DNA from 2 places in the Alteromonas sp. CH_MED4-4 genome. Region 2 is predicted to be linked to the other one. Evidence: riboswitches for the same ligand, from Rfam matches in the RefSeq annotation. Region 2 holds a riboswitch; the other holds the start of a gene.
The links. A riboswitch is a leader RNA that binds a small molecule or an ion and turns the genes downstream of it on or off. The one in region 2 is predicted to bind thiamine pyrophosphate.
Positions count from the first base shown of each region.

Region 1: another riboswitch for thiamine pyrophosphate. It lies ahead of thiC (phosphomethylpyrimidine synthase ThiC); the one in region 2 lies ahead of WA381_RS02770 (TonB-dependent receptor).

Region 1 covers NZ_JAYMEU010000006.1:42,127-58,583, reverse strand. The annotation lists gene WA381_RS06070 (alpha/beta hydrolase) at 1-190, shown strand, start outside; gene WA381_RS06065 (GGDEF domain-containing protein) at 385-1,446, opposite strand; gene hemC (hydroxymethylbilane synthase) at 1,643-2,581, shown strand; gene WA381_RS06055 (uroporphyrinogen-III synthase) at 2,645-3,376, shown strand; gene WA381_RS06050 (uroporphyrinogen-III C-methyltransferase) at 3,377-4,549, shown strand; gene WA381_RS06045 (heme biosynthesis HemY N-terminal domain-containing protein) at 4,546-5,721, shown strand; TPP riboswitch at 5,833-5,944, shown strand; gene thiC (phosphomethylpyrimidine synthase ThiC) at 6,219-8,129, shown strand; gene thiE (thiamine phosphate synthase) at 8,126-9,727, shown strand; gene WA381_RS06030 (HesA/MoeB/ThiF family protein) at 9,720-10,514, shown strand; gene thiS (sulfur carrier protein ThiS) at 10,511-10,720, shown strand; gene WA381_RS06020 (thiazole synthase) at 10,722-11,492, shown strand; gene thiH (2-iminoacetate synthase ThiH) at 11,489-12,622, shown strand; gene WA381_RS06010 (threonine/serine ThrE exporter family protein) at 12,852-14,078, shown strand; gene WA381_RS06005 (YcjF family protein) at 14,177-15,271, opposite strand; gene WA381_RS06000 (YcjX family protein) at 15,274-16,457, opposite strand, start outside.
Region 2 covers NZ_JAYMEU010000002.1:271,475-287,931, forward strand. The annotation lists gene WA381_RS02720 (putative 2OG-Fe(II) oxygenase) at 1-629, shown strand, start outside; gene WA381_RS02725 (2OG-Fe(II) oxygenase) at 636-1,193, opposite strand; gene WA381_RS02730 (DUF3450 domain-containing protein) at 1,654-2,415, shown strand; gene WA381_RS02735 (MotA/TolQ/ExbB proton channel family protein) at 2,422-3,780, shown strand; gene WA381_RS02740 (MotA/TolQ/ExbB proton channel family protein) at 3,782-4,306, shown strand; gene WA381_RS02745 (ExbD/TolR family protein) at 4,318-4,716, shown strand; gene WA381_RS02750 (energy transducer TonB) at 4,718-5,323, shown strand; gene WA381_RS02755 (tetratricopeptide repeat protein) at 5,326-6,591, shown strand; gene WA381_RS02760 (GNAT family N-acetyltransferase) at 6,821-9,082, opposite strand; gene WA381_RS02765 (acyl-CoA thioesterase) at 9,142-9,567, shown strand; TPP riboswitch at 9,698-9,801, shown strand; gene WA381_RS02770 (TonB-dependent receptor) at 9,857-11,947, shown strand; gene WA381_RS02775 (hypothetical protein) at 11,965-12,228, shown strand; gene pnuC (nicotinamide riboside transporter PnuC) at 12,228-12,872, shown strand; gene WA381_RS02785 (phosphotransferase) at 12,829-13,680, shown strand; tRNA gene WA381_RS02790 (tRNA-Trp) at 13,892-13,968, shown strand; gene WA381_RS02795 (alanine acetyltransferase) at 14,273-15,001, shown strand; gene rimI (ribosomal protein S18-alanine N-acetyltransferase) at 15,010-15,510, shown strand; gene WA381_RS02805 (hypothetical protein) at 15,639-15,935, shown strand; gene WA381_RS02810 (DMT family transporter) at 16,164-16,457, shown strand, end outside.

The DNA of each region.
Region 1 (16,457 bases), on a different contig from region 2:
CGAAACGCCAATTATGATGGCACATGGTGAGCAAGACGAAGTGGTGCCGGTATTTATGGGCAATGCTGCGTTCAAAACGCTGAGCGAAAGTGGCTTTAATGCCACGTGGCAGACTTACACCATGCAGCACAATGTTTGTATGCAAGAGCTTAACGACATAAGTGCGTGGCTTCAAAAAGTTCTAGGGTAATGCCTTAAGAGCCTGTTGGCCCTTGCTGCAAATTACGTTCATATAATAAAGATCAACAGCCTCTGGTATTTAAACAAAAGAAAAAGCTGGTGCAGCAACAAAAGCCAGCTTTCTTCTTAGCGTGAGTGGGTACACGTCTGTCGATTAAAAAGTCGCGCCTTCCGTCTCTTCTTTATTTCACGTTTATTCCAAAACTATTCGACGACTCTGTTGCGCCCCGCATTTTTAGCTTTGTAAAGGTTGTCATCGGCCTGCTTCAAACAAGCGTGCAAGTTTGTATCAGTAAGCGCTGTGGCTACACCAAAGCTTGCGGTTATCGAGTGATTAACATCACCTTCTACAAACGGGTTAGCTTCAACCACCTTCCTCATTTTTTCTGCTAATTTTACCGCTTGGCTCAACGTCGCATGAGGGAATAAGACCAAAAACTCTTCACCACCGGTTCTTGCCACCACGTCAGTAGTTCTTACTGCTTCTTTCATTAGGCGAGTGATATGTATAAGCACTTCGTCACCAATATCGTGGCCATAGGTATCGTTGATTGTTTTGAAATGGTCAATATCTACCACCACCGCACTTAAAGGGAAATGAGCACCGGGATCTTGCATTGCGCGTTCAAAAAAAACAGCCTCAAGGAATCGCCGGTTAGGAAGTTTTGTAAGCGGATCGGTATTAGCCTGACGCATGCGCTCTAAATTTTCACGCAGCATTTCTTTTCTGCTTTGATGCCAGAAATTTTCACCTATAAAGGCGACGCAAATAAAACAGAACGTAGCGATTAAGAAGCGGGAAACATGCTCTGCTGGGTACTCAGCCACTATTTTTTCTTGATTGTAGAGCATAAAAATAGCGATACCCATGGTTACTGCTACGTAAACCATGGCGGGCTTGAAACGCACAACAACTATCTGAATAAAAAGCAGGGGAAAAATAAAATAAAGCCCAGTGTTATTGAGCCCGCCGGTATAAACCAAGCCGTTTATGGTAAATGCTACCACTAAGCCTGCTAAATAATAGAAGACATCGACGCGAGGGAACATATGGGATAACGCCACATTGGCGTACACAAAAGCAGCTGACCCCGCCAGCGTTCCAACGAGCAATGGGTTGTTTGTGCCCATGTTGATCCACGCCATAAACGCCATAATGGTGCCACCAACATAAGATATGAAATATAGCGTTAAGCGCCTTCGTTTTGCTTCCGCTTCATCTTGCTGAGCACTTCTAAGTAATTGACGCAACGACGAACTGTCCATAAAAAGACTTATCTCCGCATTTAAAACTAATTGACCATTATTCCTTTCAGCATAGACTGAATGTCTAATAATAACCAAGGAGAAAACTGCGCCTAATTTCAAACATTAATACAGAAAATGCGTATACTACGGGGTATATCGTATGACGTTTTGTGATACATCGTTTTAGTTTCTTTTAATATAGTTTGGAATAGCCATGAGTCACCTCAACACTACCCGCACCGTTCGAATTGCTACTAGAAAAAGTGCTTTAGCGCTTTGGCAAGCAGAGTATGTGAAGGCAAAATTGTTGGAGCATTATCCGTCAATGACCGTTGAGCTTGTGCCTATGAGCACGCAGGGCGACAAAATTTTAGATACACCTCTGGCGAAAATTGGTGGTAAAGGACTTTTCATAAAAGAGCTTGAAATTGCCATGCTTGAAGGCCGTGCCGATATTGCCGTGCACTCTATGAAAGACGTACCGGTTGAATTTCCTGAAGGTTTTGGCCTTCACGCTATTTGTGAGCGAGAAAACCCGTTCGACGCTTTTGTTTCAAATAACCACGACAGTTTAGATGCCCTACCCCAGGGCGCAGTAGTAGGTACGTCTAGCCTTCGCAGACAGTGCCAAATTCGCAAGTATCGCCCTGACCTTATCATCAAGGACCTGCGCGGAAACGTGAATACTCGTCTAGCCAAGCTAGACGCAGATGAGTACGACGCCATTATCTTAGCTTCTGCTGGCCTTATTCGCCTTGAAATGGAATCTCGTATTCGCATGCCGTTACCCGCTGATATTTCACTACCCGCCGTTGGACAAGGTGCCGTAGGTATTGAGTGCCGTAACGACGATGAAGAGCTAATTAAGTTGCTACAGGCGCTGAACCATACGGACACCAATACACGCGTTACTGCGGAACGCGCCATGAACGAGAGATTGGAAGGCGGCTGCCAAGTACCTATTGGTAGCTTTGCCACGCTTGATGGCGATGTGCTGACACTAACCGGCATGGTTGGTAAGCCAGATGGTTCAGAACTGCTCTTTGCTTCTGCTACAGCGTCGCGAGAAAAAGCCGCAGATATTGGTGTTGAAGTAGCGGAATCCCTTCTTGAGCAAGGTGCCGGTGAAATCTTAAAGGCGCTTTATAACTAAGTTATAGTTTGTCGAATGCGTGCAGGTTTACGCAGTAAAATAAAAGGATGAAAATTCGATAGTATGTTGCTGTTTACACGCCCACTGCCAAAGTTAAAAGCAAGTGCTTCTGCCTTTGAAAAAGCCGGAATTGACGCGGTAGGCGTTGCCACGTCTAACATCATTGATATTTCGTCTGAAAGAAAAGCTGCTGCAGAATTTTTAGCGTCAAATGCAGTAAACGCAATTGTTGTTACCAGCGTATATGCTGTAGACACCGTTATTGAAGGCTTACGCGAAACGGCTAACGAATTACCATTGATCATAGCTGTGGGCGATGCCACTGCACGAAAATTACAAGCGGGACTTCAGGCGTTTTCATCGGCGCAGGTTGCTATTCCCGAAGCCCATACATCCGAAGGTATACTGGCAATGCACCAACTTAATGAGGCAAACTGTCAGCATGTCGTTATCATTAAGGGTGAAGGTGGGCGCGACGCCATAGCCACTGGATTAGACGAAAAAGGTATTTTAGTGAATAGCTTTTGCGTTTATAAGAGAGAGCAACTTACAAGCCCAATTTACACAAAACGGTGGAAAATGGGCGAAGTTAGCGGCATTATCGCTACAAGCGAAGCAATGGCACTGCAACTAATTGCGCAATTTGGCCAAGCACTTAAATCTATTAAATGGTTAACAGTGAGCGACCGAATTGCCAAAACCCTTACTAGCCAAGGCATTAAAGAGGTAGCGGTTTGTCAGCGAGCCACCGATCAGGCACTCATCGCCTGGGTAAAGGATAACTGGGAGTATTGAATGGCCAACAACAATGAAAGTAGCCCACAAAAAGAGGAACTCGTGAAAGTGGAAGCTAAAAAAGACGTTATCGAATCTTCTGCCACGCACAGTGAATCAACACCATCGGGTGCTGCTAAAAAGAAATCGTCGGGAAATGGTCTACTGTGGTTTGTTGTAATCATCCTTTTCCTTATTGTGCTTGGTATGGCTGGCGCAGGTTACTGGTATTACATGCAGCAACAGTCGGCAAGCAAGGACTCTGAATCTGCACTTCAAACGACGACCTCTCAGCTAAACACTATTGAGCGTGAGCGCGCTGGTCTTGTTGCCTCTATCGACAAAGTAGCTCGCACCAACCAGACGTTAGAAAGCACGGTAGCCGAGTTAAAAGCGCAAAACGAAAAGCTGACGCTGCAAGCTGAATCGACTCTTGAACAACTAAATAATATGGAAGGTCGCCGCCCGGCAGACTGGCTCATTGCTGAAGCTGATTACTTAGTTCGCATGGCAGGCAGAAAGCTTTGGTTAGAAAACGACGTACGCACAGCAATTTTGCTGCTAGTTAACGCAGATAAACGCTTAAAGTCATTGGCCGACCCATCGGTACTTCCGGTTCGCGCAAACCTTGCAGAAGATATTCAAACCTTACAACAGCTCAACCCTGTATCACAAAGTTCCATCGCTCTCGCGCTTACGGGTATGATTGCTCAAATTGACAAATTGCCACTTGATACCTTCGAAAAACCAGAAGACGCCAATGCAGAAGACACAACCTTATCGGAGTCTGCTGACGACTGGCAAGAGAACCTTGCAAAGGTGTGGCGTTCACTGGTGAACGATTTTCTTACTATAAAAACTATTGAGGGCCCGGTTGAACCGGTGCTTTCACTAGAAGCCCAGTTCCTAGCAAAAGAGCAGCTTCGTCTGCAGCTTATGCACGCGCAAACCGCCGCGCTTCAGGGCGATGCAGGGCTTTACAACCAGTCGCTTCAATACGCTCAAACGTTAATTATTGAAAAGTTCGACACCGAAAAAAGCCAGGTAACGGGTTTTGTAGATGCACTACAAAACCTCATTGCTACCGATGTATCGCGCCCAATACCTACAGAGCTAGCGTCACAAAAACCGCTAGAGCGTTTATTGGATAGCCGCGTTAAGCAGGTGTTCGGACAAGGAGCAAGTGCACTATGAAATGGTTAGCTATTGCCCTTGCGGTATTAGCCGCATTCGTTGTTGCACTAATTGTTGGCCCAATGTTGTTAGGCGATAAGGGCTACGTACTAATATCACTGGGTAACACCGCTGTTGAAATGACGGTGATTAGCTTTTGTATTTTAGTGATAGGTGCCGTCATTGCCTGGTACGTACTATCTCGACTGGTATTGTGGGCGTTAAGCCTGATCACAGGTTCACATAAATGGTTCGGCACCTTAGGTGAGCGCAAACGTAAGCGTGCGTTTTACGACGGCTTACACGCAATGGCTGCAGGTGATTTTGATACGGCTCAAAAGGCGCTAAGCAAAACCACCAACGGCGATTTCGAAGGCGTTAACTATTTGGCGTCAGCGCAAATTGCTTTTGCCAATAACGATTTAGCCAAAGCCCGTTATTTCCTTGTTCAGGCAACTGACTTTCCAAAAGCGAAAGTAGCCGCAACGGTCATGCACGCGCGTATTGATATGGCTGAAGAAAAATACGATGCGGCATTAGAGAAACTTAACGAGCTTGACGAGCAAGAGCGTGAAAACAAGCAAGTTGTGCAGTTAAAAGCGCAAATTCTTGCCAAGCTAGGTAAATGGCAAGTACTTCAAGAGAATTTGTCAGGCTGGCGTAAAGCATTGCCCAAAGCAGACTACACTACATGGAGCCAGCGCATCGCCAAGGGTAAGTTTGCCGAAATTGCCAGCAAACAAGGCGCTGTCGAGCTTAAATCGTATTGGGAAACCCTACCTCGTAAGCTTCGTCACGACGATGCTTACCGCGCGGCCTACATTCAACAGTTGCTTGACCAAGGTATGCATGCCGACGCACAGAATTTGCTAGTTGAATGGCAAAAACGTGGCCCGAATAGCGCCCTGTTTCCGCTGTTCACGCAGCTTAATATTCCTGATGCATCGCCATCACTACGACTGCTTGAAAGCTGGATAAAGCAAGACGAAGAAAACGTGTCGCTATACTCCACGCTAGGCCAAGTTGCATTCAATTCCGGCGATGATGTGTTGGCGGAAAAAGCCCTGCTTAAAGCCACTAAAATGAAGTCGCGCAAAGAAGACTTATTGCTGCTGTCTGCAATTAGCGAACGCAAGCACGACACAGCCACTGCACTTCAGCTTTACAAGGAAGGTCAGCAGCTAGCAAGCTAGATGAATATTCATTTAGCTTTCTGGTAGTACTTGTATTACCCGTAAAATTGAAGATATAGTAAAAAGGAATTCTCAATTCGGGTTGTTTCAACCACAACCCGAATTGACTTAAACAACTTGTCGGAGTGCTTCACTGTTAATCCAGTAAGCTGAGACCGCGAAAGTGGGATCCGTAGAACCTGATCAGGCTAATACCTGCGAAGGGAACAAGAAAATACAATGTGCACAATGTTAAATCGTGATTTAGCGTTGTGAAGCGAAGTTGTTTTGCTGTTGATGATACAAACACACCCATTACGGTGCTGCTCGTCACTCAAGGTAAACTGTTTAAGTTTATCGCCAAGTCATCATCAACGGTGTAAAGGGCTGCAATCACCAGAACCTTTACCAACAATCTCGCTAAAGTAACGGGATTATCCCCTTCTACACTTACACTTTGTATTCTCCTTCACTCCTGACAAGCATTTTTAGAACCTAAATTTACAAGGTAAAATGCTATGTCGAACAGACGCGAACAGCGCCAACAAGCACAACAATTCATTAATGAACTTGCGGGCGAAGCTTACCCAAATTCAACACGCCACTACGAGTGTGGCAGCCGTGACGATATTCGTGTGGCCATGCGCCTTATTCACCAACACGACAGTTTAGTGGGTGGAACAGAAGACAACCCTATTTTAGAACCAAATCCGCCAATTCCTGTTTACGACACTTCAGGCCCCTACGGCGACCCACAAGAAAACATAGATGTGCACAAAGGCCTAGCTCCGCTTCGCCAAAAGTGGATTGAAGAGCGTAGCGATACCCTTGAATTAGAGGGCGTTTCGTCAAGCTTTGCAAAAGAGCGTGAAAACGACATATTTACCGAAGACTTCCGCTTTATTCGCAGCCGCAAACCACTAAAAGCAAAAGCAGGCAAAAACGTTACCCAGCTTCACTACGCAAGGCAGGGCATCATTACCCCTGAAATGGAATACATTGCCATTCGCGAGAATATGGGGCGCCAAGCCATTAAAGATGCCGAACTGACGCAGCAGCACAAAGGCGAACACTTTGGTGCGAATTTACCCGATACCATCACGCCTGAATTTGTACGCCAGGAAGTGGCCGCAGGCCGCGCCATTATTCCATGCAACATCAATCACCCCGAGTTAGAACCAATGATTATAGGGCGTAACTTTCTAGTAAAGATTAACGCAAACATTGGTAATTCAGCAGTAACCTCGTCTATTGAAGAAGAGGTAGAAAAGCTGGTGTGGTCAACGCGCTGGGGCGCCGATACCATCATGGATTTATCTACCGGCAGAAACATTCACGAAACCCGAGAGTGGCTGCTGCGAAACAGTCCAGTTCCTCTTGGCACCGTCCCCATTTATCAAGCGCTAGAAAAAGTAAACGGTGTAGCCGAAGATCTAACGTGGGACATGTTTAAAGACACCCTAATTGAGCAAGCCGAACAAGGCGTAGACTACTTCACCATTCACGCTGGCGTGCTGCTTGAGTACGTACACCTTACCGCAAAGCGGGTAACCGGCATTGTATCGCGCGGCGGTTCGATAATGGCAAAGTGGTGCTTAAGCCACCACCAACAAAGCTTTCTGTATGAGCACTTTCACGATATTTGCGAAATTTGCGCTAAGTACGATGTTGCGCTGTCGCTAGGTGATGGCCTGCGCCCTGGTAGCGTAGCTGACGCTAACGACGACGCGCAATTCTCTGAATTACGTACCCTTGGAGAGCTGACGAAAATTGCATGGGAGTACGATGTTCAGGTAATGATTGAAGGCCCGGGACATGTGCCAATGCATATGATTAAAGCGAACATGGAAGAGCAGCTTAAGCACTGCCACGAAGCACCGTTTTATACCCTTGGCCCCCTCACCACCGATATCGCTCCTGGCTATGATCACTTCACTTCAGGTATAGGTGCCGCCATGATTGGTTGGTATGGCTGCGCAATGCTGTGCTATGTAACACCTAAAGAGCATTTAGGCCTACCTAACAAAGAAGACGTTAAACAGGGGCTGATCACCTACAAAATTGCAGCCCACGCTGCCGACTTGGCAAAAGGCCACCCAGGTGCACAAATTCGCGACAACGCCATGTCGAAAGCTCGCTTTGAATTCAGATGGGAAGACCAGTTCAATTTAGCTCTCGACCCTCATACCGCGCGCGCTTATCACGATGAAACCTTGCCGCAGGCGTCTGGCAAAGTTGCGCATTTCTGCTCTATGTGCGGCCCTAAATTTTGCAGTATGAAAATTTCTCAGGAAGTGCGCGATGTGGCTAAACAAGCAGAGCAGCAAAAGTTTGAGAAAGAAAAAGGTATGAAAGAGATGGCCCAGGCATTCAACCAGTCTGGCGCAGAGCTTTATCACACTGCAGATAGCAAGGTAGAGCTACCATGATGGCGAAAGCGTCCATAAGCCCTGCATCCAACAACCTCACCACTGCACTTCCTGTGGTGTGGTGTGTGGGAGGTGTTGACTGTAGCGGTGGTGCGGGCGTTACCCGCGACGCCATTACATTGGCCGATCTGAACATCCATGCTTGTGTGCTCACTACACAGCTTACCGTGCAGTCCAACTCAATCATGCTTAGTAAGGAAAGCATGTGCGCGTCGGCATTGAATCAACAGTGGCAGGTGCTGTTTGAAGATACCCCACCACGCGCTATTAAAATTGGCGCTATTGCTAATGATGAGCAAGCGCTGTTGTTGTGTGCACGTATTCAAAAAACATCTAACCCTCGCCCCTTCGTTGTATGGGACCCTGTGCTGTCTACCTCGTCAGGTGGCGTGCTGAGTGAGTTAAGCGAAAGCGTAGTTGACGAACTGTTGAATACGGTAGATATCGTTACGCCAAATATCGATGAGCTTGCGTGGCTCACCCATTTGCCTGTTGTCGATGAAGCGAGCTTGCTAACTGCAATCAATCGGCTAAGGGGTAAAGGCGCAAAGAGCGTTTACGTTAAGGGCGGTCACGCCCACTGGCAAAAAAACGTGAGCGATATTTTTGTTTGCGCCTCTCACACTCTTCGTTTTAGCCAGCCGAAATACGCTAACGGCAACCTTCGCGGCACAGGCTGCATGTTAGCCAGCGCATTAGCGGCATTCATTGTGCACGACTACTGCATTGAAGACGCACTTACTCTTGCTAATGCTTACGTCAGCGAAGTTCGCAACCATACACTACCAAAGCAATGCGCAGCGGCTAACGCAAACGCCATAAGTAACGAATTAACCGCCTACTTTGCACGAACCAACGGCTTTCCCGCAAAACCAGAGAGCTTTCCGCTGGTGACCTTTCAGCAACGTGGCGCCACTGCTAATGAAAAAGAGCGGGATAAGGATACCCTTCTTGAAGCCTCGTCTTGTAAAGAAGCTCATTTTCCTGCACTTACTCATACTCATTTAGGCATCTACCCTGTAGTGGATAGTGTGCAATGGATAGCCCGCCTCTGGCCAACGGGCGTAAAAATCATGCAGCTGCGGGTTAAGCAAGGCTCCCAAGAAGACATTCGTCAGCAAATAAAAGAGGCAATAGAATTGGTGAAACACACCGACTGCCAATTATTCATTAATGACTATTGGGAGCTGGCCATAGAACTCGGGGCTTACGGTGTGCACTTGGGGCAAGAGGATATCGACACCGCAGACCTAAACGCCATCCGCAGTGCGGGTTTACGGCTTGGAATATCGACGCACGGCTTCGCTGAAATTCAACGTGTTCGCGCTTTAAACCCGACTTACATTGCCCTTGGTCATATCTTCCCCACCAATACCAAAGACATGCCTTCGAAGCCCCAAGGTGTAGCACGTTTAGAAAAGTATGTGCAGCTTTGCGATGGCATTCCCACCGTTGCTATTGGTGGTATTAACTTATCGCGCATAGGCGATGTAGCTAAAACCGGCGTTAACGGCATTGCTGTGGTAAGTGCAATCACTCAGGCAGCACACCCGCTAAAAGCCTACCAAGCATTGGTTCAGGAGGCTGGGTTTGCTTAGTCATTCAGCTACTCATTCACTTAGTCACTCAGTGGGCCAGCAGTTAGCGCATCAGGATATACGTCGCTACAGCAGACAACTTTTACTCGATTGCATCGATCACGACGGACAGCTTAATTTGGCGAGTGCACACGCTGTTATCGTTGGCTTAGGTGGATTGGGCAGCTTAACCGCGCGCTATTTAGCAGGCGCAGGCGTGGGCAACATTACACTTATAGATGGTGACACCGTCGACATTAGTAATTTGCAGCGCCAGATAAGCTACAACGAAATGCACCTAGGCGAGCTTAAAGCCAAGTCGCTTTACAATGAGTTGCGTAAAGTGAACTCGCATTTAAACATACAGTTTAAAAGCTTATTTGCTGATAGTAACAACTTACCAACCTTGATTGCATCAGCCACCTGCGTACTGGATTGTACCGACAACCTGACGGTACGAAGACAGATAAACCTGGCGTCATTTCGCGCCTCTATTCCGCTTTTTATTGCCGCAGCCAGTGGGCTTACCTGGCAAGCGCTGAACTTGCCTCAAAACTCAGCCACCTGCGGTTGCTACGAGTGTTTAGTGAATAATGTTGCCGTACGCGAAGATTGCGTTAGCAAAGGTGTACTGGGCCCCGTAGTAGGCATGGCAGCATGCCACCAAGCTACCCAAGCCTTGTTATTTCTGGCAAGAGGCTTCGATGCCGATATTAAATGGGGCCACTACGTAAACGCCCATGCAGGCCAAGGCACGCTGCAAAGTTTCAAGCTTTCCCCCTCTTCTTCTTGTGAGGTATGCCAATGACCCAAATTAACATTAACGTGAACAATCAACCAATGAGCGTGATTTCTCCTATATCACTTAGTGAATTAATTGCCCTTAAACAATTGAAAGACGAAGGCACTGCCGTTGCCAAGAATGCCGCCATTATCAGCAAGCAAGAATGGCCGACGACGTATTTAAGTAACAACGATACCGTGGATATATTTACCCTAGTGGCAGGAGGCTAAAATGCTAACACTCGCAAATCACACCTTCCCTTCCCGCCTGTTAACTGGCACTGGCAAATTTAGTAACCCAGACACCATGAAAAGCGCGGTACAGGCAGCCAAGAGCAGCATGGTGACCTTGGCAATGAAGCGTGTCGCCAGCCATAGCTCACAAGATGAAACGCTTTCGGCATTAAAAGCATTGGGCGTTACGCTTTTGCCGAATACGTCGGGAGCTAAGAACGCTAAAGAAGCCATATTCGCCGCTGAACTTGCTTATGAAGCATTAGGTAGCCCTTGGGTGAAGCTGGAAATTCATCCAGACCAACGCTACTTGTTGCCCGACCCCATCGAAACCCTGCTTGCCGCAGAGGCACTGGTTAAAAAAGGGTTTCACGTTTTGCCTTACTGCGGAGCAGACCCCGTTTTATGTAAACGCTTAGAAGAGGTAGGCTGCGCTGCCGTTATGCCATTGGGCGCGCCTATTGGCAGTAATCAGGGTTTACAAACCAAACCCTTTTTGCAAATTATTGTTGAGCAAGCGTCGATACCCGTCATTGTAGATGCAGGCATTGGTAAGCCAAGCGAAGCTATGGCGGCCATGGAACTGGGAGTAGACGCGGTACTGGTAAATACGGCCATCGCCACGGCTAAGGACCCAGTTGCTATGGCAGCAGCTTTCGCAAGCGCCGTAGAAACGGGGCGAAAAGCCTTTGAAGCTGGACTTGGTGCTACCAGCAGTTTTGCCCAAGCCTCTAGCCCGCTTACCGCCTTTTTGGAGCCGGCGGTATGAAGGTAGCGCAGGCATTAATGCAGCAAGACTTGTCGCATGTGGCTATGTCGATAAACAGCAAAACAGCAGGCGACGTAGAACGAGCGCTAGGTAAAGATACACTTTCTTTAGACGACTTCATGGCACTGATCTCTCCCGCTGGCGCTAAGTACTTAGAAGCCATGGCCTATCGCGCTAAAGCAATGACTCGCCATCGCTTTGGCAATACCATGCAGCTGTTTGTGCCTTTGTATTTGTCAAACTTGTGTGCCAACGAATGTACCTATTGCGGCTTTACCATGAGCAACAAAATAAAGCGCAAAACCCTGTCTATAAGCGAAGTATTGACCGAAATTGAAGCCATCAAAGATTTAGGCTTTTCACAGGTATTGCTGGTTACTGGCGAACATGAAACCAAAGTGGGGATGGAATATTTTGAGCAAACACTAAGCGCCATTCGCGAAAAGGTGAGCTACCTTATGATGGAGGTACAACCTTTAAAGCGTGAGCAATATGAAACCTTGAAGCACCTGGGCTTAGACGCAGTGTTAGTGTATCAAGAAACCTACTCACCGCAGCACTACACTAATTACCACACTCGAGGTAAAAAACAGGACTTTTTATGGCGCTTAGAAGCCTCCGATCGCATAGGAAAAGCCGGCATTGATAAAATAGGCATTGGCGCACTACTGGGTTTAGGCGACTGGCGGGTTGATAGCGCCATGACCGCCCTTCACGGCAAGTTAATACAGCAACACTACTGGCAAAGCCGTGTATCCATTGCTTTTCCGCGCCTTCGTAGCTGTGAAGGTAACAGCACCGGGGGCAATGCCCACACCAACAGTAAACTCCCTAACGAGCGAGATCTGCTGCAGCTAATATGCGCCCACCGCATTTTTAACCCGCAAGCAGAACTCTCGCTGTCTACCCGAGAGTCGGCGGTATTTCGGGATGGCGTAATGCCGCTTGGCATAACGTCTATGAGTGCAGCCTCGCAAACACAGCCTGGCGGTTACAGCGCCCCATCGAAAGCGTTAAATCAATTCGATATTGACGACAACCGATCTGTATCAGATGTCGTGAGCGCACTTTCAATGAAAGGATTGGAGCCCGTATGGAAAGACTGGATGCCGTTTACAGAACGTGTTTAAGCGCAAAAATACCTGTATTTTTCGTTTGGAGACTCGCGCTAAAAGAGCGCACTTTTAATGGATTAATCGATTAGTTTTTGTAAGGGAAAATAAGAGAAAATTTGTTTTGCTTTCGTGCAAAACCCTCCGTACAATCCGCCCAAATTTTAGCCAGACACTTTACCTATGCGTCTGGCTTTTTTGTCTCATTTATCTCATATTAGATTTATCAAAACTAAAGGGCAGTGCGTTGGATACCGTTGAATTTATTCAAATTCGTAGATTTATAGTGAAGCTAGGCAAAATGCTGCACAAGTACGGTACCCCTGCGTTCCGTCTTGAAGCTTACCTAGGTGAAGTCGCTAAGTATTTAGGCGTACACGCTTCATTTATTTCAACGCCAACTTCACTGACTTTTGTTATCTGGAGTGACCGTCACGAAGACGAATATAACCACGCTGCGCGTTTGCTTCCTGGTGAACTAGACATGAACGCGTTGTCGCTCACCGATGAATTGGCCAGTGAACTGCTGTCGGGCAAATTAACCTTAAGTGAAGCTGACAAGCGCTTAAATGAAATAGATGCCATGGGCAGCCCTTATGGTAAATGGGTTACAGGCGTTGCCTTTGCTATGGCCACCGGCGCGTTTGCTATGCTAATGGGTGCGAGCTGGAGTGAAATTGGCTGGTCGGGTGCCTTGGGTATTGTGGCTTATCTTTGGACCTTATGGGCACAGCAGTCTAAACGCGTAAACTTGATGCTAGAGCCTGTCACCGCGTTCGTTGGCGGCATTCTTGCCTGTGCTATTGGTCAATACGTTGACCCGGGCATTAACATTCCGCTGGTTGTGCTTTCATCGGTGATTGTATTTGTACCCGGACTAGCGCTGACAATGGGCCTTGCCGAGCTTTCATCGCGAAATATGGTGTCGGGCACGGCTCGTACTATGGACGCCATCATGCAGCTGTTTAAGCTATATTTCGGTGCTTTTTTGGGTGTGTCAGTGGGCTTTAGTGCGTTTGGTGAAAACGTGTATACCCCTGCAGAGTCGCTGCCTTACTGGGCTACTTGGCTAGCGGTATTCTTGCTGTGTATTGCCCTAGTTGCGATATTCAGAACGCGTATTAAACACATTCCATGGGCATTGGCAGCAGCATTTATTGCCTACAGTGCTACCGCATGGAGCTCTGACTACATGAGCCCTGGGCTAGGTGCATTCGTGGGTGCATTTGCGTTAGGCATTTTTGCTAATGCGTTCACCCGCATTGCTAACCAACCCGCGACCATTGTGGCTATGCACGGACTTATAGTGCTGGTGCCGGGGTCTAAGACCTATATTGGCTTGAACTCGTTTATGACGGGCCAAGACTTTGTGAAGGCAGACCATTTGGGACAGGAAGTATTTCTTATTTTTATGTCGCTAGTGGCGGGATTAATCTTTGCTAACGTGGTGGTGCCCACCAAAAAGGCACTATAACGTTAATACAATAACCTAAGGGTTTCACGCTAGAGCTCGGCTGGTGCCACTAGGCTGCGCAAAATCACTACCGCAGCCTAACAAGCAGGCAAGACGCGCTATTTAAGTAACTTGATCAACGCTCGCCCTAAACGGGCGTTGAGCGCACCTGCAGCAATCGCTTCAGCAGAATTTTCCATAAACTTCGCCGACAAGCTGCCGCCAATTTGATTGGCAACTTCGTCGGTAGCTAAGTCAAACACGCCTTGCGCCGCAATGTTTTGCGCCAACACTTTAAGCAACTTCCAGTTCCCTGCTGTACTTGGCCTTAGTCCATACACGCGGGCCATACGACGAATGGTACGAAAGCTAATCCATACCACAGCAAAAGTTTGAATAAGATTATTTGGGCTTATAAACGCAAGGCTTCCGGCGGTCACCGACTCTTTATTCAGCACCTTGTGCGCCTTTTCCTGAACCGGTTTTAGTACCGTGTCTTCGTACAGGCCTAATCTTTCTGAGCCTGTCATGTCATCTTGAAGCTGCTGCTTATAACGGTCGAAACAATGCGCTGCGTAAGAGCCCCGCGAAAAGCGTTTGCCGTGCTGGCTTAGCACGCGATCAATTTTCTGTGGCGATGCTTCTGTTTGCGCTGAAGGCTTTTGTTTCGCTGAAGGCTCTGCTCCCTTGCTAGCCAGCAAGTCTCGGATAACGCTTGCATCTTCCATCGCCGTATTTACTTGCTTGTAGCCTCGCCACTCTTTAAAACTCAAAAAGCTAAAGCAGCTAACAAACCCAACTAATAGCGCGCCTAGTACACCTGTACCGATGGGGTGCTCAGAAACGTTTGCCGCAAGGGTGGTATAAGCTTCAAAAACGAAAAAGCCAATTAATGAAACAACGCCAAACCCTAATGTTGCCGCACCTAACGACAGGCCACCTTTTTTAGTATCCACTTCCCATACATCCTCGGTAACTTGTTGCGGAAGTTTGGTTTCAGGCTGCGCTATGTCTAAGGTTTGTGTTTTAACTTTGGTTTTGTACTGCGGTTTTGTTACCGCATCACTTTCATTGTCGTTATTAGGTTTACCATATCCAGTCACCGCATTATGCTGATCTTCCTCACCGGCATCGCCGTAAATTGCATCGCGTCTTAGCGTAGACTGGCTTGTTTCTTCTGGGCTTTCGTCAAATGTATAAGGTTTATCGCTCATTCTTACTCTCCTTTGCCCAGTAAAAACTGAAGCAATCTATCTACGCCCTTACCCGCTAAAATACGCGCCTTAAAATCACTAGGCACACTCACATCAGGTACTGGAAAATGGCTGCCCTCTTCCATCTCTTTCAGTGTGCTGGGAATAGGTTCGAACGTAGATTCTACATAGCGGCCATCAGTGTCTTTATAACGAATAGCATCGTCGTTACTACCTTCGTCGGTTACTTGCATGCTAGACACTAAAAAATGCTCGAATTGTATGGGTTTACCATCGAACCGTGCTCTGGCTCCTTCGGTAATTTGGGTAAGTAAATTAAGTAAGTTAGCGCGCTGACTTACAGGCACAAGATCAGACTTAGTGGCAACAAACGCCACTCTGCCTATTTGTTCTTTTTTCAGCACATTGCGTGAAAACCACGTGCTTTGCCCGTACACAAAGGTGTCGGCCAAATGACTCAGAGTTTCTTTTAACTGATACAAATGCTGTCTGCTGTGGTTAAGCCCTTCAAACAAATCGACTAGAATAATTTGTTTGTCGGTTTCCTTGAAAATGGACTGCTTTAGCGGCGTTAACCACCCACTTTGGAATTTAGCAAAGTGCTTGTCGAATATTTTAAACCAAGGATGTGATACATCGCTGGTGATGCTAGACGGAAGCGGCGCAAAACCAAAGGCCTGCCAATCGAAGTCGCTCGATTCCAATAAAAAACTGCCCGGTTGAAGAAGCGAGATGCCGTTGGCCTTCGCTTCTACTAAATAATCGCGATAGGCATTAACCAGCAGCTGAATACGCTGTTCGGTTGGCTCTTGCTCAAAATCAAACTGATTAACAAACGCTTTCCACTGGTTGGCAAAATACTGCTGCGGCCCACTGCTAAGCTGAGCCCACGCAGAGTCTGACCAATGAGCATAGGTTTTACTTAGCATGGGAATGTCGGTCACCCATTCTCCAGGGTAATCGATAAACTCAAACACCACATCGCTATGAGGCAATACATGACGCTTCAATGAGGCGGTTTCTTTTAAACGCACCACCAGCTTAAAACCGAATGCTTCTTCGGTGGCTTTAGGCCACTGGCCGTTTTCAAGATCAGCAATGTTATGTATATGCGGGAACGGTTTGTAGCCTTCAATGGGCTCTATGCGCATATCAAGCACTTGGGATGGCGGCAAATAACGTAGCA
Region 2 (16,457 bases):
AACAAGAAAACCGTTATAAATGGTTGTGCGACTATGACAAGCTTGTTTACGTTAACGCTATTAAATCTAGTCCAGTTGATACTGCTAATTTCAATGAAAAACTAAAAACTGCCCTTGTAGAAAAACATCAGAATCAACGGCATCCTATTGGACAATCATTGAAGAATGGGACGCAAACATATGAAGATTTATTCGTCACATCCTTACCTATCATTAAAGAATTGTCGGAAAACATTTTAGCGCAGGCAAAACTATTTACCGCGCAACAGTGTTCAGACAAAACCCATCCGTTTTTATCACGGTTAAACGATAAGCTTAAATATATCGGTTCTTGGTCAGTAAGGTTAAGAAATGGAGGCTTTCATAAGTCTCACTACCATCCAGAAGGATGGTTAAGCGGCGTTTACTATGTGGATGTGCCTAAAGCCGTTGATACAGATGGGCAAGGCTGGTTGATGTTTGGTAGGGCTGATATTGCGAATCAACGATTTGAAGGGGATTATGCAGTCAAACCCGAAGGGGGGACGGTCGTTCTGTTTCCATCATACATGTGGCACGGTACTAACGCTTTTACCACTGATGAACACAGATTAACCGTTGCCTTCGATATTATTCCAAACGAAATCTAAACGTAGTTACACTTTTTCTAGCTTAAACGCCAGGGTGTAACGGGGCGTGTAACAAATTCTATTGGGCGGTCTACCGACGTGTTTGATCGCACCATGGAAAATTGCAACACGAGCAGGTTTTGGTGTGCACGCGAATAAGCAATCGTCGTTGTTGTCATAGAACAACGTTTCTCCTCCCCACTCAATGTCCCATTCAGGTGCAATATAAACCAAAACAGTGAACTCATTCGCATCAGGTGCACAATCTGTGTGCGTAAAAAGCATATCTCCATACGATGCGTGATTCACATATCCTCTATAAGCACTAAAATCTTGTTTTGTAATACCGCGAATGGCCTCAATCGCTCTGTGGTATACGGGAAGGGTTCTAATTTGCTCAGATGTTAGATTCACTGCCCAATGCCGATATTCTTGTGTATCAGGTCTAGCAATTTCGTCTCGCTTGAACGCGCTTACTTGTAAACCTTTGAATAAGCTTTCCGCTTCTGCCTGAGTACAAAGGTCGTCGAAGATCCACAGGGGTTTGTTCTCAATCGTAATGTGGTGAGTTGGCGTGAATGTCATTGCATACTCGTCTGTATTTTGGATTTTTCATGAAGTTTATATGATTAGTCCTTCTTTTAATAGCAAGTAACATCTAGGTTAAAAATCATATCTAATTTCTGCGAGTAGCCAGAAATGCGCGCTGATAAATTGTTAAATAAACTTGGTAATTGATTGTTAGTTAATCGATTAAGGTGTCAGTGATGCTCTATTCTTGTCTGATGTCATTATTTTGGAATGAAATCTGCACTGCTAATGAACACAAATTAGGCAGACGGAATGAAATCTACTAGGTGTAAACAGTGTGTTACTTGACTAAACGTAACATTCCATGTGAGTATAATACGTTCGTAGTACTGACAATTGACGTCGGCGCTACATTCCTGAAACAAAATTGTGAAAGTTTTATACGCCCCTTGCCCGAATATTTTCCTATCGGCGAGGATTCAAATAAGAAATTTGGTTGGGAACTATGTCCAAAATGAGCAAGAGAACTCTTATTGCTTCTACTGTTATGGGTGCATTCGCACTAACAGGTAGCGCAGTCTCTGCAGATACGCTTGAAGATCTTCATAAAGAAGAAGCGAAAATCCACGCGGCTGCAGCGAAATCTCAAGAAAAAATCAATACGTTGTTTGAACAGTCTCAAGAACTACTTGTTGAGTATCGTCAAACAGTAGATGAGACAGAAAACCTTAAAATCTACAACGATTACATCGCAAGCCTAGTTGCAGACCAGCAACGCGGTATCGATTCATTACAACGTCAGATCGACAGCATCGAACAAACTAAGCAGGGCATCGTTCCTCTTATGTTCCGCATGATCGACAGCCTAGAGCAGTTCATCAAGCTAGACCGTCCAATTCACTTAGACGAGCGTCTACAGCGTGTTGAGCGTCTTCGCGACCTTATGGCTAACTCTAACGTAACTGTTTCAGAACAGTTCCGTCAGGTACTAGAAGCTTACCTAGTTGAAGTTGAATACGGTACTAAGATCAACTCTTACCAAGGTACTATCGACGACGCAGGCACAGAAGTTACTGTTGACTTCTTTAACCTAGGTCGTACGGCGCTAGTTGCACTTTCTCTAGACCAAACTCACGCATGGGTATGGAACAACGAAAGCCGCGCATGGGAAAAACTGGGTGACGAGTATCTGTCTTCAGTTGTTGACGCAGTTAAAATGGCTAACAACGTCATTCCTGCGGATCTGATTAAACTACCAATTAGCGCAGCGGAGTAATTGTTAATGAAACCAGTATTCAAATCTCTTTTAGCCGCTGCGACAGTTGCAGTTGCAGCAACCGGAGCGCAGGCTCAGGAAGCAAAGAGCCTGAAAGATCTTCTAGACCAGGTTCAACAGAACCGCGTTTCTGAAGCTCGCCTAGATAAGCAACGCGAAGCTGAGTTCCAATCAGCACGTGCTGACAAGCAAGCACTTCTTCGCAAAGCACAAGCAGATCTTAAAGCTGAACAAGCTCGTGGTGACCGTCTACAGAAGCAATTCTCAGACAACGAAGTTACATTAAACGAGAAAGCTGCTGAGCTAGACCAAGCTACAGGTACACTTGGTGAAATGTTCGGTGTGGTACGTCAAGCATCTTCTGAAGCTTACGGCCGTATCTCTACATCAATCGTAAGTGCACAATTCCCTGGCCGTGGTCAGTTCCTTGCTGAAATGTCAGAAGACTCTAAAGGTCTTCCAAACATTAAAGAACTTGAAGACCTATGGTTTGCTCTTCAGAAAGAAATGACTGAAGGCGGTGAAGTAGTTAAGTTCACTACTGAAGTTGTTAACCTTGACGGCGGTTCTTCACAGCAAGAAGTTGTTCGTGTTGGTACTTTCAACCTTGTTGGTGAAGCTGGTTACCTAGCGTATGACGCTGAAGCTGAAGTTGTTCAGCCTCTTGGTCGTCAACCAGATGGTCACTTTGTAGCTTCTGCTGACGAACTAATCGGCGCTACTTCTGGTTTTGTTCCTTTCTTTGCTGACCCTTCTCAAGGTGCAATCCTTGGTCTATTGAAGCAAAAAGCGACAATGTCTGAGCGTTATCATGCTGGTGGTCCAGTTGGTTACACAATCACAATTATGCTTGCGATTGGCCTACTAATTGGTATCTACAAAATGATCACACTAACGATCACTGGTGGAAAAATGCGTTCACAGCTTAAGAACGTAAACAATCCTTCAGAAGGTAACCCACTAGGTCGTATCCTTAAAGTTTACCAAGAGAACAAGACTGCTGATGCAGAAAACCTTGAGCTTAAACTTGATGAAGCGATTCTTCGCGAGCTTCCAAAAATTGAAAGCGGCATTAACGTTATCAAGATCTTCGCAGCGATTGCTCCTCTACTAGGTCTACTAGGTACAGTACTAGGTATGATCGAGACATTCCAAACCATCACACTATTCGGTACAGGTGACCCACGTATGATGGCAGGAAGTATCTCTATGGCTCTTGTAACTACTGCTCAAGGTATTATCGCGGCTCTGCCTCTAATCCTTACTCACAGCATCGTAGCTTCTCGTAGCAAGTCAATCATCCACATTCTTGATGAGCAAACTGCGGGTATCGTAGCTGCTCACTCAGAGTCGGAGAAAGCGTAATATGAATTACCTGATTGGATTATTCGAATCGGTCAGGGACTTTATCGCTACCGGCGGTGACGTACTATACTTCGTTGCTGCCGCGCTCTTTCTCATGTGGGTTTTAATGATTGAGCGTTACTGGTATTTAACCTCGGTCTTCCCAAAGGTGAAGAAAAACATCATCGCGAATTGGGATGCCCGAGCAGATACCACATCATGGTATGCGCATAGAATCCGTGACGCGTGGATTTCTCAAGCGTCAGACGACCTTAACGCTAGAATGCTGATTATCAGAACCATTATTGCAATGTGTCCACTAATCGGTCTACTTGGAACAGTAACCGGTATGATCAGTGTTTTCGAGACAATGGCAACACAGGGCACCAGCAACGCTCGTCTAATGGCAGCTGGTATCTCTATGGCAACGATCCCGACAATGGCGGGAATGGTAGCCGCGCTATCTGGACTGTTCATCAGTTCACGTCTTGAAGCGAAAGTGAAGCTGGCAAGAGAAGGGCTAGTTGATAGCCTGCCACATCATTAGAGAGAGAGATTATGGCTCGAAAAGTCAGAACCGAGGAAGAAGATGCACAGATCGACATGACGCCCATGTTGGATATCGTGTTTATCATGCTGATCTTCTTTATCGTTACCACTGTTTTCGTTAAAGAAGCAGGGATCGAAGTCAACAAGCCAGATGCGAGCCAGGCGATTCTTCACAAAAATGCAAACATTTTCATCGCCGTAACTGAAGACGGAAATGTATGGCTAGATAAGCGTGAAGTTGCGCCGGACAGCGTAAGAGCGAATATTGAAAGACTGCTTACCGAGCAGCCTACTGACTACGTAATCATTCAAGCTGACGTAAAAGCGAAGCATGGTTTAGTAGTTGAGATTATGGATCAGGTTAAAGCCGCTGGCGTTAACCGAGTCTCGGTAGCGGCAAGGGGATAAGATGTTACGTATAATTGTATCTATACTTTTAGGTGCTGGTGTTGCATTTGCCCTTTTCGTTCTAATGGCCAAGTTGATTGAAAATTCATCTAGACCAGCAGACGAAGTACCGCCTGCACCGGTTATCGATATTGTAATGCAGGAACCAGACGACCAGACGCAAACGCGTACTCGTGTTCCACCACCACCGCCACCTCCACAGCCTCCTAAAATGGAGCAAGTAGAGCCGGAAACAGCGGAACCTGATGCAGATGGCTTTAGCTTAGCTATTCCAGCTATCGACACAGGTGGTGTTGGTGTAAACATCGGTGGTGTTGGTGCAATGCAGCGTGATGGTGAAGCAACACCTATCGTTCGTATCGACCCGAAATATCCACCTGATGCAGCCCGTGACGGCCGTGAAGGTTGGGTAAGACTGTCTTTCACTATCAACGAAGTTGGTGGTGTTGAAGATATCGAAGTTATCGAAGCTGAACCTAAGCGCGTATTCGACCGTGAAGCACGTCGTGCTCTACGTAAGTGGAAATACAAGCCTAAGATCGTTGATGGCAAGCCAGTTAAACAACCTGGCATGTTCGTACAGCTAGACTTTAAACTGGAGCAATGATCATGATGAAACGTACATTCAAAATGTCAGCCGTTGCTTTAGTGCTAGGCGCAGGTGCGGTGCTTTCAGCACCCGCTGCCCTAGCGCAGTCAGCACCTGTTGTTTGTCCTGGATATGAGAAAGGAAAAACAACGCTTGTAGGTGAGCGTACCGGTAAAAAAGTTCAGAAAGCTTTTGAGTTCTACAATGAAGACCAAGTTAATGAAGCACTAAACGTACTTTACGAAATCGACGCATCTGACGATTTCGATAGAGCTTACGTAAAGCGTTTTATTGGTAACTTACTTGCTGCGCAAGAAGGTCAAGGTGGTAAAGCTTTAGGGTATTTGGTTGAATCAGTTGAACCAAAAGTTCTAAACGACCTTGAACACTCTCAAACACTTAAATTACTAGGTGATTTGAGCATGCAGGAAGAGAAGTACACTGATGCCATTAAATGGTATAACAAGTGGATGGACTTCACGTGTAAAGAAGACGCAGACGTATATACGCGTTTGGCACAGGCTTACTTTGAATCTAAGCAACTAGCGAAGATGGTTGAGCCAGCAGACAAAGCGATTGGTTTGTATGAAGAGCCAAACAAAAACCCGTATGTATTAAAGCTAACTTCTTACTACGAGCGTAAGATGTACCCTGAAACGGTTGCTGTGGCGGAAGATCTTGTTAGAACTTTCCCTCAGGAAAAAACTTGGTGGTCACGTCTTGGCTTTTTCTACATCTTAGTTGAAGACTATAAGAAAGGTCTTTCAACGCTAGAACTTGCTTATATGCAAGGCTATCTAGAGAAAGAGTCAGAAATAAAGACGCTTGCTCAGCTTTATCAAAGTAACGGTATGCCTTATAAGGCTGCTAAGCTTCTTGAAAAGCACATGAAAGAAGGCTTGTTGAAGAACGATGCTGATATGATTGCAAACATTGCTAATGCATATCACCAGGCTAAAAACTTTAAAACAGCGGCAAACTTGTATGCACAAGCTGCGGCTAAGAGTTCAGACCCTGAGCATTATCGTAAACAAGGTACGCTTTTACTTGTAGCAGAAGACTATAAAGGCGCTATCAAAGCACTAGAGAATGCTCTAGAGCGTGGCGCTGAAAACCCTGAGAAGATTCACTTCACGTTAATGGAAGCGAACTTCTACGCAGGTAACTTCAAGTCTGCTTACAAGCACGTACAAGAAGCTAAGAAAGATCGCTCTCTACGCCGCAACGCTGCAGCGTGGGAACCTTATATCAAGGAAAAAGCGAAGAACCGCGGTATTAGTATCTAATATGTGGTTTTAGCAAAAAAGCCTCCCTTTGGGAGGCTTTTTTTTGCCCTTAATTTAGTAAGTGAGCTTTTCTCGAATAGGATTATATTTATAGGGCTTTAACACCAATCCGCATAAATCATTAGCCTCTCAGCGGTATTTAAAATGTTCGTAATAGCGGCTTGTTAACGCAGGTATAGTGGCTCTACGCTAAGCTGATTATTTGTACTTTCAGGCTACAGACTTTCTATTATTTGAAAGCAGGCAGAATTGCTTCTCTTATAACAATAGTGACTTCTTTTAACCCACTTGCTTTTAGGTTTTCTTCGTTGAATGTAGAAACAAGTTGTTTCGCATTCATATCTGAATGTGTAAGTACTTTTCTGAGAAAGCGCTTCGTGTTAATGATTTCAACAAGACGCCATAGCGTATACAGTATTGTGTTATTTGGCTTGTTCAGTTGAGTATTTGCGCTTGGTGTAGGGTGAGTCTCTGCATAACGCGCAATTTTATGTAATATCGGCCAAACATCATCTAAAGTGCGTGTGCCTTGGGTAAAATGTACTAACTTTTCTACATAGATTGTCAGTATGCTAATGGGCACGTTGTCTAACTGGTTATCGAATTGAAAGCTCTCTTTTAGTGCTACCAATTCAGAAAGCAGTTTTGTTGCTCTGTTGGAATGAGGATATAACGCTAGTGCACTGGTTTCGCCACTGGCTTTATTAGGCTTTCGCCCATAGTCTACAATCTCAAATCCATTTCTTGTCCAAAAGCTGTCTAACTTTTGTGTCATTCCATAAGAAGTACAGATAGCGTCAATACTTTGCTTTTTGGCTTCATTACTAACTCTTTGTAGCAAGTAACTGCCCATACCCTTACTCTGCGCCACCGTATCGACGGCAATACGATTAATACGCCAATATCTAAACGTTGCTGTTTTTGCATCAGCAGACAACAGAGCAAGTCTTTGCGCACCTAAATGCCCTTTAGGACGACGTTGTCCAGACGCAATCCCCAATGCGGTATCGTTCAGGTAGTCGCTACCTTCAGCGTTTATGATTGCAGCACCTATCACGTTGTCGTTGAATTTAAGTATGGCAACAAGTACATCCGGGCTATCCATCAAGCGCATAAAATCATCGGGCGTAGTTTGATAGTGGGCTAATGAAAGTAGCGACATTATTTGCTGAAGCGCCTCTTCGGAAATGCTTTTAAACGAACTTATGGAAAAATCGTAATCTATCTGTGGGTTAATACTGTTTTTGAAATTAATCTTGCCAATATTGCGCGCCGCATCTCTGTTCTCAAATAAACAAGTCGTATTGAAAAAAGCTTCAATGGGATCATGTTCGAACCATCGTAACGGCCTTGATAGTCTTAAATGAATAGCAGAAGGCGGTAAACTAGGGATGAGTTTGTGAATAAAGCCACTGCCTGAGCCTTCATAACCCAAAAGCGTAGTACTAAGCACCCACTGCTTGTGGTTTGCTATAATCCGGTATACATCCGGGAGGGGGATTGAAGCCGCTTCATCAACAATTACAACGTCATACTTTTCATCTTCTGTGGAATATAACAAGGTACTGTCAGGGGGCACCCATTTTACACTGCCTAATGTCGTTGTCTTATTCTTATCACCAAGGCTTAGTTGTGTTCGAATGTTAGCGGTGGATGGTTGTTGTGTTCTGACACCGGCTATTTCTTGCTGTTGAATACGTGAAAGTACGTTCTTCACATTATCGAAGCGTTCACTGGTTAATAGTACATTTTTACCCTGTCTGATTAGGCTTTCAATGAATATACCTAATAATGATGACTTGCCTCTGCCTCTTGGGGCAGTAATTAGCGCGTTTAGTTTATTAAGTGAGTGTGCTTGATATAAACGACTGTATGTCTGCTCTTGCTCTTCTGATTTAAATAGTGAGCCTCTATAGACGTTTGATGTTAAGCCTTCGCTAATACGGTACATAGCCGTATCTGGAAGCGTGGTTTTTTCTTCAGTGTGAAATGCCACGTAGTCGTTGTTACGCAGGTGCTTTATAAAGCGTTCGAGGTATCGACTTTGTGTAAGCGTAAACCCCTTCGACAGGAACGAGACCGAAATATTGTTGACCCATTCACTCAATGCAGGGCAAATAAGTATTAAACAACCACTGCGTTTAACGATCCCCGCCACTGCCATCACGTCGCCAGGTTTGAATGAGTCGCGACAGTCTAATGTGGCAATGTCACATTCGCTCCCCAGTACTTGTTTGCGGTTCTTTCCCTTAAGTGTATCGCCAGCAAAATTCACAACGCTTATAGATGAAACTTCATCTACAAAGGCTTGAACGCTACGTATGGCAGCTTCACAAAAATCATCATTGCCAGATATTACAAGCATTCTCCGGTGAAGCGGGCAAGTCACGTTTGATAAGTGTGAAGCGTGAGAGCTTTTTTTGCAGCCATTTTCGCCGCTATTTTCAAAGTAGGGGGCTAATAGCCATTCGCGTAATTGAGTTAGCGCCATGAATCAGTTTTTTCGGTATAATCTAACGCTATAGTAGCGATTTATTATGAGGAATTCGAATGCGCTTTCTTTCTCGGCGTCTAGTTATGCCAAACGACCTTAATTACGCCAATTCTTTGTTCGGTGGCCGCGCGTTAGAATGGATAGACGAAGAAGCTGCAATTTGGGCTATTTGTCAGCTAGAAACTAATTGCTTGGTAACTAAGCATATTGGTGAAATTAGTTTCGAATCACCGGCTATGCAGGGTGATATCGTAGAGTTTGGTCTAGAAACTAAAGCTGTAGGCCGTACGTCTATTACCGTAAGCTGCTTGGTACGCAACAAAGCAACCAAGAAAACCATCTGTTTTGCAGACGATATCGTTTTCGTAAAGGTTGACCCTGATACGCGTCAACCAACCGCACACGGCAAAACGTTGGAAGGTTTAAAAGCACAAACTGACGATGAAGTACGTCGCCTAAATATGAATATTGACGCTGAATAGCCCTAAGCTTTCAACGCCTTATATCATATATAAAACCTTACGTTAGCTTAACGTCTTATCTGCTTGACGGCGTGTATCGAACTGGTAGACTCCGTCGCAGAAGTTGAGTTTGCTAGTTTTAGCAGCGCAACACTATACCAAGGGGTGTCCGTTTTCGGTCTGAGATCCACATTCGTGGGAACCCTTAAACCTGATCCGGATAATACCGGCGTAGGGATGGTTCACAATATAGCCTTATCACCTGCCGTTAGACCCGGATCTTTTTTCTTAAATAAGAATAAGAGATCCCATGTATAAAACACTTTTCACACTTTCACTGCTTGCTAGTTCCGTTGCGGCCTATGCGCAACAAACCAATGTAAGTAACACTTCAGATAGCACGCCATCAGATATTGAGCGCGTCATCGTATCTGGTGATTTTCGTCAAACTACACTCGACCAGTTAAGTGCTAGCGCGACCATTTTAGATCAAGAGCGTCTTCGCAGTAGACAGCCGAGCCATATCGACAGTGTGCTAAACAGTATTCCAAACGTAAACTTTGCAGCTGGTGCGTCTCGCGGCCGCTTCGTGCAAATTCGCGGTATTGGAGAGCGTAGTCAGTTCGCCGAGCCTATCAATCCTTCTGTAAGCTTTATCGTCGATGAATTTGATTTTTCAGGCCTTGCTGCGGCAGGTCTTATTTTTGATACTAAACAACTAGAGGTATATCGCGGACCTCAGGCTACCTTATACGGCACAGGTGCATTGGCCGGAGCGGTTAAACTCTCCAGTAATGACGTGGGTAGCGACGCCCCAGACTACGTTGAAGCCCGCATTGGGAACAAAGAGAGTTACCGTATTGAAGGCGCCACTGGTGATGATATCAACACGGATTGGGGCTATCGTGTTGCGCTGGTTCATAATCGCAGTGATGGCTTTGTAGAAAATACGTTCTTGAATAGAAGCGATACCGCGAATATCGATGAAACCGCACTGCGCTTTGCCGTTGAAGGCAGCGTAGATGAGCGAACCACACTTGCACTTACTTATCGCTGGTACGATATCGATAACGGTTACGATGCATTCTCGCTAGACAATGACAACAAAACGCTGTCTGATGAACCAGGATTTGACGAACACCAAACCCACGCTGTTAGCGCGCGCTCTACAACCAATACAGCAGCGGGCGACTTTATTCTAATTGCCACCCATGCTTCTCACAATATTGCTTATGGCTACGATGAAGACTGGACATTCACAGGGTTTCACCCGTGGGGTTACACGTCTTTTGACGCCTATTATCGCGATGTAGAAACACAGACCGGCGAGATGCGTTTCGTGTCGTCTGACAGTGCCGCACTTTTTGATGGTATGACTGACTGGACAATAGGCGTGTTTTATAAAAGCACGGAAGAAAAGCTGCTACGTCAATACACTTATTTGGATAGTGACTTTGCCAGTGAATACACGCCTACGACGACCGCTATCTATGCTCAGACTGAAAGTCGTTTGAACGAAAATTTAGTACTGGTAGCAGGGTTAAGAGTAGAAAACTACGATTTTGATTACGCTGATAACAACCAACTTACTCGCGCGTTCGACACCACCATGGTAGGCGGGAAAGTCGCGCTTCAGTATACGCAGGGCAATCACTTCTATTACGGCAGTATTTCACGCGGATATAAAGGTGCAGGCTTTAACCCCGACAGCCGCGTGAATGACAATCAGCGATTCTTCGACGAAGAATATAACTGGAACTACGAAATAGGTGTAAAGGGCCCATTACTTACGCCTGACCTAATTGCTCGTGCTGCAATTTTCTATATGGATAGAAAAGATACTCAGGTGAGCGATTTTGACGTTATCACTCGTGATGACGGTACGGCAGGGTTCGTAGACATTATTGATAATGCTGATTTAGGAACAAACAAAGGAGCCGAGCTGGAGCTTAGCTGGATTGCTAGTGATGCATGGCAGCTAGATGCAAGTGTTGGATATCTAAGCGCTACCTTTGAAGGGTATACGCTTGCAGACGGTACTGAAGTGTCTGAGCAAAGGCAGGCTCAATCACCTAAGTGGACCGCAAACCTGTATAGTGAGTACGCACTTACAGATAACATGCTCTGGCGTGTAGATGTAGATTACAAAAGCGAATACCGTTTTTCTGACGGCCATGATGTAACCTCGCCAAGTACTACGCTGGTTAATTCGGAGATTGTGGTGTTACACGGTGATTGGCAGACATCACTGTGGGTACAAAATGCCTTTGATCGTGAGTACTACACCCGTGGATTCGGTGGTTTCAGCAACGACCCTCGCGATGAGTATGCCTTCGATGAGCCATATTACCAAATAGGTAACGGTCGTCAGTTTGGCGTTACTGTTAAGTACGCGTTTTAAAATAAAAGGAAACAGACATGCAAGTTATGGTTGAACTGTCGTTGTACCCATTGGTTAACGAATACATTCCACCTATTCAAGATTTCATTGATAGGTTAAATAGCTATAGTGATATTGCAGTTTCAACAAGCTCAACCAGCACGCAGGTTACAGGTGACTATGGCGTGGTTATGAAAGTACTTGGCGAAGAAATGCAAAGGACCCATGAAGAAGTGGGGCAGGCTATTTTCGTTGCTAAGTTTTTAAACTTTGATGCCATGCAATCTAGAAAATCATCTTAATGGCTAACTTTTTTTCTGAGTTTACCTCACAAATTGCCGCTACTTCGCTTTTAGAGTGGGTAGCGGTTGTCCTCGCTATTGCCTATGTGCTGTTAGCCGCAAAACAGAACAGCTGGTGTTGGCTGTGCGCTTTTGTGAGTACCGCAATTTACACCTGGCTATTTTGGCAGGTGACTTTGCCATTTCAGTCTGCGCTTAACTTCTTTTATATGATAATGGCGGGATACGGTTATTATCAGTGGTCGAAAGGGGCGGAAGATGGCGATGTTAAGCCAGTGCTTCATTGGCCGTTCTGGGCTCATTTGCTCATTGTGCCGAGTATGTTATTGCTCGCTTGGGTTCTGTCTGAGGTGGCAGGCTCACAGTTCAATAGTGAGTACCTACTATTAGATGCGAGCATTAATTTATTGAGTGTAGTCACAACATTTATGGTGGCGCATAAAATCCTGCAAAACTGGGTTTATTGGTTTTTCATCAATTTAGCGTCCGCATACTTATACCTGCAAGTGGGTTATGCATTATCTGCTTGCCTGTTCTTAGGCTACGTTGGTTTTGCGGTATTTGGGTATTACCAGTGGCTAGTACAATATAAAAAACAAGGTGAACAGGTTGGATATCATCGCCACGCTGCAAAAGGCGCTTAATCTTAGTGACAGTGCGAAAATTTTGTCACACCCTGCTGGAGCGGTAAATCACGTTTACCGCGTTCAAGAGCTCGCAGATAGTCAGTTACCCTTGATTGCAAATAACCTTCAAAGTAGTGGGCAACCAAAATCGGATCATAACCCTGTCGACTTAGCGGTGAAATGGATGGGCGATGATGACTTTAGTGGGGTTAATCGTGCGCACCAATTTGCTTTGCAGCAACAGCTTTATAGGTTGGGAGTAGCGCCGCAACCTATATGGTTAAGCGATGATGAAACCATCTGGGTTGAGCAGTGGCTAGAGCACAGTGAAAGTGCGACGCTTTCAATGCTTGAGCTGGCCAACACCCTCGCTCGTATTCATTCTTTGCCCATTACCGCTAGGCCATTAGATTTAGCATCAAGATGGCAGCATTATATTAATGTTGCACAGCTCGATATGAGCGGTGAGCTTTATCTAAAAGCCCAATCATTGCGGAAACAAGTAATAAAAAGTGAACAAGACGATGACGACTATGTGTTATGTCATAATGACTTGCTAACTAATCACTTATTACTGAGCGCAGATAACTCACTCAAGATTATTGATTGGGAATATGCCGCCATGGGAAACCGCTACTTCGATTTAGCAAGTTGCTGCCTTATCAATAAACTTGAAATCAATGAAAGTAGAGAGCTCGTTAAGCATTACGCCAAGCTAATGAATATCGATGAGCACGACGCGATAGCGAAATTTGATCTGCACACCGAGATTGTCGCTATCACTAATGACCTGTGGTTTGCTGCGCTTAACGCCAATAAGGTCTAATTGGCATAAACTGCTCCGCATTTAAAAGTGACGCTGCATAGAAGTCGGTTTAAAAGCGAGCAATAAGACAAAACACAGGTGATGGATAAAGCCTATTTGGTGTTATTCGATTGAAAAAACAGCGCATTGCGTGTTAATTAAGCATGCAGTGCATGGTAGTGATAAAAAGGCTTTACCTTTTTAATGTCATCCGTATAATGCACAGCGCGCTAGGGGTGTAGTTCGAATTGGTAGAACAGCGGTCTCCAAAACCGATGGTTGGGGGTTCGAGTCCCTCCACCCCTGCCACTTTCTCTTCTTGTGAACGTTTACGTTCAAATCCCAAATCGTTTCTTTGTTAAATTCTTCTTAAATTCTATTGGTTTCTGTTGCTAGTGCTTAATTTGCTGCAGCTGTTTCATTTCTTATACCAAGGGCCAGGCATTATAAATTCGCGAATAATGCTTAAGAATCAACCCTTATGAATTAACGCTTGAGCATTAAAGAGCAAGTACAATCCAAGCAAAAGAACGCGATAGTTATTCAACCAAGCCTGCAACTTTAGTAAACTAAACAAATATAATGAACTATCCACGTTAGGTGTTTTTACGCAATGTCTCTTACTTCATATCAGCAGGCGGTTTTACAGGAAATGGGGATCCCGGTTTGGATCACCAAAGAAGCCTACACTGAGCTAAAGCAGGAAGACCAAGCGAAACAAAACAACACTAATGCAGTACAACGCAACGTCGGCACTGCTAGTAGTTCATCGACACAATTACCCTACAGCCAAAACGCGCAAATCAATAAGCCGCCTTCAACGCCAATATCTCAAGAAGAAAAGCAATCACGGCTTGCTCAGTTGAGAGCAAATGTTGGCAGTAGCGCGAAAGATAAGGCTAATCCTAAAGACAGTGGGGCAGCAAAACTTTCTACGCCTGGCACGTCGCAAAATGAAGAGAAAGTAGGGCAAACCGAAACAGCTGCTTCACAGTCACCCAACACTTCTACGTCTTACGACAATGCAGTTGCCTCGCATAAGTCTTCAACAAAGCCTACTGGCGTAAAAGGGCCGGTATCGCCTGAAGGTATTCCGTTAAGTGCCGAACAGAAAGCGAAATCACAGCAATGGCTAAAAGACTTGCAGCTAGCCTGTGTTCAGTTGGGTATACCGTCACAGTGGGCTAGCACCATAATGATTGGCCGTACGCTATCGGTAACCGAAGCGGCCATTATATTGCCAGCCACACCGCTTAAACTTACAACTGTGCATAAACGGGAGCTGTGGGCGCAGCTTATCAGCGCAGCACGCGAATTAAACCACTCCGCTAACGGACAGTAGTCGCGTCGATGAAGTTAATAATCGTACCGCCACAAGGCTTTAACGAGCATATTGAACTTGCGCATGCTATCCATCAAGAGGCACACGTGTCGCCTTGGAAACTAAGTACCTTCGCAGACTGTTTCACCAAACCCTATTACGGAGTGTTCGCCTTTGATGATGACAAGATTATTGGCTATGCCATTATGCTTGAAGTCGTTGATGAAGCCACGCTGATGGATGTTGCGGTAGACAGTGGCGCTAGAGGCAAGGGTATAGGTCGCGCTTTAGTTGATTTTGTTATTGAGACATCAGTGAAAAAAGCAATGCGTGAAATTTGGCTAGAAGTGCGTGAAAGTAACCATACTGCTATTGCGCTTTACGAGAGCTCGGGGTTTCAGCATATAGAAACCCGCAAAAACTATTACACCGTAAAAAGTAGTAATGACGGGCATGACAAGAGTAATGGAAACAGCGTACAAAAAGAAAACGCTAAAATCATGAAGTGGACAAACCCCACCTTAGCCTAGTGTTTGTAATCCTAGGCATATACGTTTCGCGTATATCAAAGCATTATCTGAACTCAGCATACGCTTCCAGACCATAGCCGTGCGTGTTTAAATTAGAACACGTCCCCATCAATCAAGGTAGAAATAGCATGGCTAAAGTGCTCAACAAGGCTTTAATCTCATCAAAACGATTTGCTATAAATGTGGTTACCTACAAAGAGGGTCATAGCGTGTTAGAACATAATGACCCTATGGGCAGCGGGCGTTACTTTAAATTTAATGTAGTACTAAAAAAGCCTAAGCGCGGCGGTCAATTTTGGGCAGAGAAAGTCATCTTTAATCTCTTTAACCGCATTTACTTTTTTCGGCCAGATAAGTACATGCACAGCGTTAGCAAAATAGAAAAAGGGGAGCGGAAGCTGCTGTCTGTTGCATTGTACCTATAAGTCATAGTGTTTATCAGTGATTAACCACCCGTATAGCAAAGTTTCCACAAGGTTTTAAAAAGTTGACCATTTGGTCGATAAATTGGCGTGTTTACACGGTCAGGAAGGTTTTAATCCCTTGCTAATTCACTTATATTTGCGCCCTCAAAATTCTCCGCCTACATTCAGCTTACCAGGCGGTAGAAACTTCTCTTAACGCAGTTCGTGTAATTGGATTTTTTAAAACGCATGTCTTCATCATCGGTGGCGGAAAAAGAGCAATCAAAAGGCATTAAAATGCTTTTGATTGCGGTGTTGTGTTTAGGACTTAACTGGCCAGGCATGAAGTTAGGGCTTGAGATTGTAGGGCCTGTATGGATGGTCTGCTTGCGCTTCTTGTTAAGCCTTCCTGTACTTGCGCTGTTTGTACTTATCACCAAAAAACGTTTACCGGTGCTCAACCGTAAAGATCGCTCGGTGGTGTTTGTCGTTGCGTTTTTCCAGTTTATCTTATCAATGGGGCTTATTACTGTCTCACTGCAG